DNA from 3 places in the Ruegeria sp. CDSA033 genome. Region 1 is predicted to be linked to each of the others. Evidence: riboswitches for the same ligand, from Rfam matches in the RefSeq annotation. Region 1 holds a riboswitch; each other region holds the start of a gene.
What was found. Region 1 has a riboswitch for cobalamin ahead of AC2FLA_RS16825 (DUF1636 family protein). Riboswitches for the same ligand answer to the same signal wherever they lie in the genome.

Region 1 (2,195 bases):
AGGGGCGTTTCGTGGTCGATCGAGTCGTCAGCCAGGCGCTGGGCGTCCACGGCTTCGACATTTGGTGCGAAACGCCCAGCGGCGACGGCCTCGGCGTCCGCCAGAGCGATCACACCATCAACGGTGATTTTCGAGCGGATATCGGGCCAATCAAACGCCTTGAGCAGCGGCTTGGGCAGGGCGAGACCGGACGTTTCGATCAGGATGTGATCGGGGCGCGGCTCCAGCGCCATCAGCGCCTCAATGGTCGGGATGAAATCATCGGCTACGGTGCAGCAGATGCAGCCATTGGCAAGTTCCATGATGTTTTCCGCCGGGCAATCCGGAATGGCGCAGGATTTCAGGATATCGCCATCCACACCCACATCACCAAACTCGTTGACGATAACGGCCAGGCGCTTGCCCTGCGGATTCTGCATCAGGTGTTTGACCAGCGTGGTTTTGCCCGAGCCCAGAAAGCCGGTGATCACAGTGACGGGGAGTTTTTCAAGGTTGCTCATTTCAGGGCTCCAATCGGGGGAATGCGGGCCGCACAGTTTTTGCGGAAATGTTCGGGGCGTTCGCGCCATTTCACCAGACCGTCTTCAGCGGCTAGATACTTGGTGACGCCTTCAACGATGGTCTCGACATGGTCGGTCTCGTCGAGGTTTTCATAAACGAAGGTCCATCGGGACGGGCCGCCACGCAAAACGATCGAGCATCCCTGACCACAGTTCGACAGACATTCCACCGGTTTCAGGTCGACGCCGTCCGGCAAGCCAGCCTGTTCAAGTGCTTTATGCAGCAAAGTGCCGGGTCGCTGGGCGTCATCTTCGATAGGTAACCCACGGCGGCATGTCGTGCAGACCAGCAACTCGACTGGTGCGGTCTCGGTCACGTCTCTCATCCCCCTCATCCTTTATACGGGGGACGGGGTTTCATGCGGGCCACGCGTCTGCACATGGACCCGACACCGGAACACCCCGCCCGGTTTCAACTTCGGGTGCTGGCAGGTCTCCCGGCTTGCGGATGTCAGAGGCGAGCCTCTGTTGGATGTCCCGCCTTCCCGGCCTATTAGGCCAGTGGCTTTGGGCACCCTCTCCGGTCACGGTCGCGGGGGCGGCTGTGCTTGGCGGAATAACCGCTGGCACATTCCCTTTTCATCCATCCGGGGATGGACACCAACGCATGCGACATGCGGCACGGGCAGGGGGCTTGTCAAGCACGACTGGGGTTTGAAAACCCGCTACGTCAGAAAAGCGACTTGCCGAAGTCAGTCAGCGGCATCCGATGCGATCCGATCACGCAGCGAGGCGCAATTCAGCCCGGCCGTCGCAGATGATTCAGCACTTCTCGGTTTGGCAATCAAGTAGTGCGGTTGTGTAAATGGAATCGCTGGACCCGCAATCGCAACATGCATCTGATACTGAACTTTAGGCGTCCGAAATTGCGAAAGCAGCGCAGAAAGCTAAGTGCTTGGAAATAAATGGAGGCGAGTACCGGAATCGAACCGGTGTACACGGATTTGCAATCCGCTGCGTCACCACTCCGCCAACTCGCCTTTTCAAGTAAAATCAAATACTTGCCGTGGTGTGATCGGCGTTTTAGCAGCTTTCGACAGGAGCGTCCAGAGGGGGGAGCGCAAATTTCAGGGCCGGGTGCCAACTTAGTCTTTGGTTGCGACGTTGTATCTTGTGAAGATTGGAAAGTTTCCGTGTCTGGGCCGTTGCCGGTTTTTCAAGGATGTGGCAGAACTCAATCACCCAAGGGAGCAAGATGAGCGATCCAATGACAGATTTCGCAGCCCGCCGCCGGACGATGGTCGATACGCAGATACGTCCTTCTGATGTCACGAAGTTTCCCATCATAGACGCGATGCTGACCGTCAAGCGCGAGAATTTCGTGCCGGATGCACAGCGCGAGGCGGCTTATGTCGAGGGATTGATCGAACTGGGTGATGGGCGCTGCATGTTGGAGCCGCGGACCCTGGCTAAGATGCTGGACATATTAAATATCTCCAACGACGAGTCGGTTTTGGATATCGCTCCGGCCTTGGGGTATTCGACCGCCGTTGCCGCGCGCATGGCACAGCTGGTTGTTGCCGTAGAGGAAGACGAAAATCTGGCGGCCGAATCTCAGTCTATCCTGATGGAGGCGGAGGCAGACAATGCGATTGTCCATGTAGGCCCGCTTGAACAAGGTGCCCCCGAACATGG
Region 2 (2,195 bases), on a different contig from region 1:
TGCCTTGCCCGGCAGGTATCCCAATGCCTTAACCAGCAATGGCGGGTGGGCATACCAGAACATTGTCGCCAGTGCGCGATACGGCCAGGGGTGGTCGGATACCGTCACCAAACCTGAACAGACACAGATCATCCGGTCGATCTGCTCAATATCGGGCTGAATTGGCCCCAGCATTCCACCCACCGAATGGCCAATGCTCCACTGCTGGGCGGCGGGAAATCTGCGCCGCATTTCGGCGCGAGCAGCGGGCATGTCGATCAACGCCCAGTCAGCCATCGTGGCCTGCGAATCGCGCAGGCGCCCGCGTAGAGAGTGGCCAAAATCGCGATAGTCATAGGTCAGACAGGCCATACCCTGTTCTTCCACCAACCACCGCGCAAAATGCTGGTAATAGTCGCGCGGTACGCCTGTGGCGGCATGGACTACAACCGCCACATCAGGTGCCGAGGCAGGCATATACAGCCGTGCCGACAGTTCGGCGTCTCCGGCAGAAAACGTGAAATCTTCGGTCAAAACGACCGGAGTGTTGTCCAACATGGTGCCCTCGCAAGCATCTGAACTATTCGGTTCACATATGGCATATCGGCGCTTTTGCGCGACTGGAGTCAACAGATTTTCAAAGTGACCAAGCGTCCACTTGAACGATGGAAAACAGCCCGCTTGACTCAAGCCACTTACAACCGCTAGCGATGAGGTGATGGTTCTCGTCCTTATATTGGGGCGGGATGAAAAGGGAACTCGGTGCGGTCCAGCCCGGCAATGCCGGAACGGACCAAGGCCGCGACTGCCCCCGCAACTGTAAGCGGTAAGCAATGCCGAAATACCACTGGCCGAAAGGCTGGGAAGGTCGGCAAAGCAATGACCCGCAAGTCAGGAGACCTGCCATCAAAGTAAAAACCGAAACTCGGGCGGGGTGTCCGGGCAGGTCTTCAGTACGCTGAGTTCCCTGTTCCACGTCCCCCGCTCACCGCGCGGAGGGCGCATTATGATCTGGAAGACAACGACCCACGAATTCACCGCCACCCTGTGCCAGAAAACGGGGAAAACCTGCCCCGCATTGGCCCAAATGGCTCGGGCCTTGGCCGAGGCGATGGCAACAGCACAACCAATGACGACCAGCGAATTTGAGGTGGACGGCTCCAGCGAACTGACCCATTGCGATGAGGGTTGCACCGCACGGTTTCGCGCCAGCCCGGCCCGGATCAGGGTCTATTGCGGGACAAACACAGGCGACTCAGCCGACACGTTGGACGAATACGCCGATATGATGTTCGGCCCTGACTTTTCCACTCTGCCTGCTGGTGTTTTGGCGGCCTTGCCTTGCGCCATGCTTCAGGCATCGGCCCTTGCACCGCGTCCATCGCATCAGGTTGTTCAACAAGCCACGGCCTGATCCTAGTTCACCGATCGCTCTGGGCCGGTTTCATGGCCCAAGCCTTCTGCTCATCCGTTTCCACCGCGCATGGTCGGGCCAAGCGCAGCCGGTTTAGCGCGTGGTTTGGATCTTCGCCACATTCCACCATGAGCCTCAGCGCGACCATCCCCGACCGCCCACAACCGCCACGGCAATGCACCAGCACGCGTCCACCGTCGGACAGAACCTGCCGGGCGGCTGCGCTGGCTTGGGGCCAAAGAGTTTCGATTGGCTGGGGCGGCGCGCCAAAGTCCTCGACCGGAAGATGCACCCAGGTAGCGGGTCTGCTTTGAACGTCTCTACCAAAACTGCCTGCACCGACCGGCTGCATCTCGGCCTCAGTGGTCATTGAAATCACCAGATCGGGGTTCCAGTCCTGTATCACCCTTAGATCGTCCACATACCCACCGCCGCCGCCAGGCAAAGGGGACAGCGCCAAGGTGCCTGAGCCAACAGGCAGCGCGTAGATTGCAAATTTTGCCAAAGCTTATGCTCCTACTGCCACCAGCCCACCAAATTTTGACAGCCGGTTTATCCCGCTTACAGACGCTGTCCAAACCGAAATTCCACAAAGGCTGCTGTGGACGTGGGCGGCCCGGGTCTCTACGCTACATTTCTGACACGAATCTGACAGAGCAGACATGACCGAAACGCCCAGCCCCGCCTATCAGGTTCTTGCCCGCAAGTACCGCCCTGAAACCTTTGCAGATCTGGTTGGACAGGACGCAATGGTGCGCACGCTAAAAAACGCGTTCGAAGCGGATCGGATCGCGCAGGCCTT
Region 3 (2,195 bases), on a different contig from region 1:
CCTTTTTCCCTGCGCAGAACGGCGCGTAACAAGACATCCGTGTGCAAATGACCCTTCATCAGCATCCGGGCCTTACCTTCAACGACCAGCCCGACCGAGCGTTGGGCGGCCACTTCGTGGCCTCGCGCTTCAATGATTTCAACTCCGGACAAATCGGCCCCAAGATGGGCGGCAGCGGCGGTGATTTTGTCCGGGTCGCCCACCAAAATCGGAGTAATGATGCCGTTTTCCAAGGCGAGCAATGCGCCGCCTAGCGAATTCGGTTCTTCCGGGGCGACGATCGCTGTGGGCATCGGGTCCAGAGGACGTGCCTTTTCCAACAAAGCGTCGAAATGCCGGTGACGCTGAACGATCAGTCCCGGCACCTCGACCGAGTCGAAGGTCAAATGCCGCGACGGTGGCGTGACCTGTACGGTGCCGCTTAGGATCAATGCGTTATCCCCGACCCGGCGCACTTCGGCGGAACAGGTCAGGTCGCCGTCTTCACGCTTTTCGGTCACAGCCACAAAAGCGGTCAGTTCTTCGCCCGCCATAACCGGAGCATGAAAACTCAGGTCCGCCCGACGTGTTTGCGTACCGGCCCCCGGTAAGATGTTTCCAATTACTGCAGCCACCAGGCCCGCGGGCCACAAAGCGGGCGCGACAGCCTCGGGGTGCCCATCTCCATCTCCGTCATAGGCCGCCAGGTTCAGCGGGTTGTGGTCACCCGAAGCCGAGGCAAACGCGTACAAGTCGTCCACGGTGCACAATCGGGTGACCTGCGCCTTGTCGCCTACCTTCAGTTGAGAATAGGTTCTGTTTTCTTGAATTTTCATCTCGTCCGGCTTTGTTTTTGAATGCGTGTTCGTCGTTTCAAACATTGGATGTTCCGCCCCGCGGAACCAGAACATATCCACCTTTGCCCAAACATTTCTGCGACGCAGCGTAGTCAGATCATTAGCAAATGACAAATGACCTCTGCTCGTGGGGCGGCGCGGATTATCGCTTGACCCAAATTCGGAACTCGGGCAAGCATCACCGCGATGGTTCCCTATGGTTCGCCAAGGGATGAAAAGGGAATACGGTGAGGTTGCCAACAAGCGCCAAGTCCGTGACTGCCCCCGCAACTGTAAGCGGTGAGCGACGCCAAATACCCACTGGCCCAAAATGGGTCGGGAAGGATGGCCAAGCCACGACCCGCAAGTCAGGAGACCTACCATCCGATGTTCAACCAACCCGGGGCGGGGCGTCCTGGAAGGAGGCTTTATGACACGTCTAAGACGTGATGACATGATTGGCACCTTCTGTCCGCGCTTGGCAACAGGCGGAGTGGGCCATGTCGATCAGTCCTGATCATTTCCTTCTGATTTGCGAGACCTGCAAGGGCTCTGACCGGGCGGATTCATTGCGCGCTGCGCTTGCAAGCAAGCTTCCATCCAGTTTTGACATCCGCAGCATTTCCTGCATGGCCGGTTGCGGTCGGCCCACAACCGTCGGGTTTCAGGCACTAGACAAAGCGCAGTACCTTTTCGGTGACATCCAATCGGCTGAGGACGTGGATGCTTTGGCCGAATTTGCACATCAATACCACCGGAGCACGGATGGTTGGACCAACGCATCGCAGCGCCCGCCTGCCCTTCTTGAAAAGACCCTGGCGCGCCTACCACGGCTAAAGCTGGAGACAAGCGTATGACTTGCGGAGCTTTCCTTGAGGCGCGCGGGCTGGAGTATTACGCCCTGAACGGCGACGTACTGCTGCAAAACGTCAATTTCGAACTGAATGAAGGGGCAACCCTGGCAATTGCCGGCCCAAACGGTGCGGGCAAGACAACGTTGCTGAATCTTTTGTGCGGCGGTGAAGAGATTGTGCTGGGGGACGTTTTGGTAAAGGGGCGCAGCCTTCGGCAGCTTTCAGCGATGGACCGCGCCCGAATGATCGCCGTAGTCAGTCAGCAGGAATCGCCGGACGGGCGTTTGTTCCTGCGCGATTATGTGGCCCTTGGGCAAATCCCGATCCGTGCCGATCAATCTGCCGCTGAACACGCCTTGGAATTGGACCGCATCCTGAAACTGACCGGACTCGTCGCCCTCGCCGACAAGCGGATGGCCGTGTTATCCGGCGGGGAACGCCAGCGCGCTCATATCGCAAGGGCGCTGGCGCAGAACCCCTCGCTGCTGTTTTTGGATGAGCCGACGAACCATCTGGATCCGGACGC

Region 2: another riboswitch for cobalamin. It lies ahead of AC2FLA_RS10765 (hypothetical protein); the one in region 1 lies ahead of AC2FLA_RS16825 (DUF1636 family protein).
Region 3: another riboswitch for cobalamin. It lies ahead of AC2FLA_RS07585 (DUF1636 family protein); the one in region 1 lies ahead of AC2FLA_RS16825 (DUF1636 family protein).

What each region holds. Positions count from the first base shown of each region.
Region 1 covers NZ_JBXWQI010000014.1:50,529-52,723, reverse strand. Annotated here, with positions in the region: gene cobW (cobalamin biosynthesis protein CobW) at 1-500, opposite strand, end outside; gene AC2FLA_RS16825 (DUF1636 family protein) at 497-886, opposite strand; cobalamin riboswitch at 971-1,180, opposite strand; tRNA gene AC2FLA_RS16820 (tRNA-Cys) at 1,467-1,540, opposite strand; gene AC2FLA_RS16815 (protein-L-isoaspartate O-methyltransferase family protein) at 1,768-2,195, shown strand, end outside.
Region 2 covers NZ_JBXWQI010000006.1:145,381-147,575, reverse strand. Annotated here, with positions in the region: gene AC2FLA_RS10770 (alpha/beta hydrolase family protein) at 1-537, opposite strand, end outside; cobalamin riboswitch at 682-901, shown strand; gene AC2FLA_RS10765 (hypothetical protein) at 986-1,393, shown strand; gene AC2FLA_RS10760 (protein-tyrosine phosphatase family protein) at 1,401-1,898, opposite strand; gene AC2FLA_RS10755 (DNA polymerase III subunit gamma/tau) at 2,056-2,195, shown strand, end outside.
Region 3 covers NZ_JBXWQI010000004.1:143,646-145,840, reverse strand. Annotated here, with positions in the region: gene AC2FLA_RS07590 (bifunctional enoyl-CoA hydratase/phosphate acetyltransferase) at 1-860, opposite strand, end outside; cobalamin riboswitch at 1,009-1,214, shown strand; gene AC2FLA_RS07585 (DUF1636 family protein) at 1,316-1,672, shown strand; gene AC2FLA_RS07580 (ABC transporter ATP-binding protein) at 1,669-2,195, shown strand, end outside.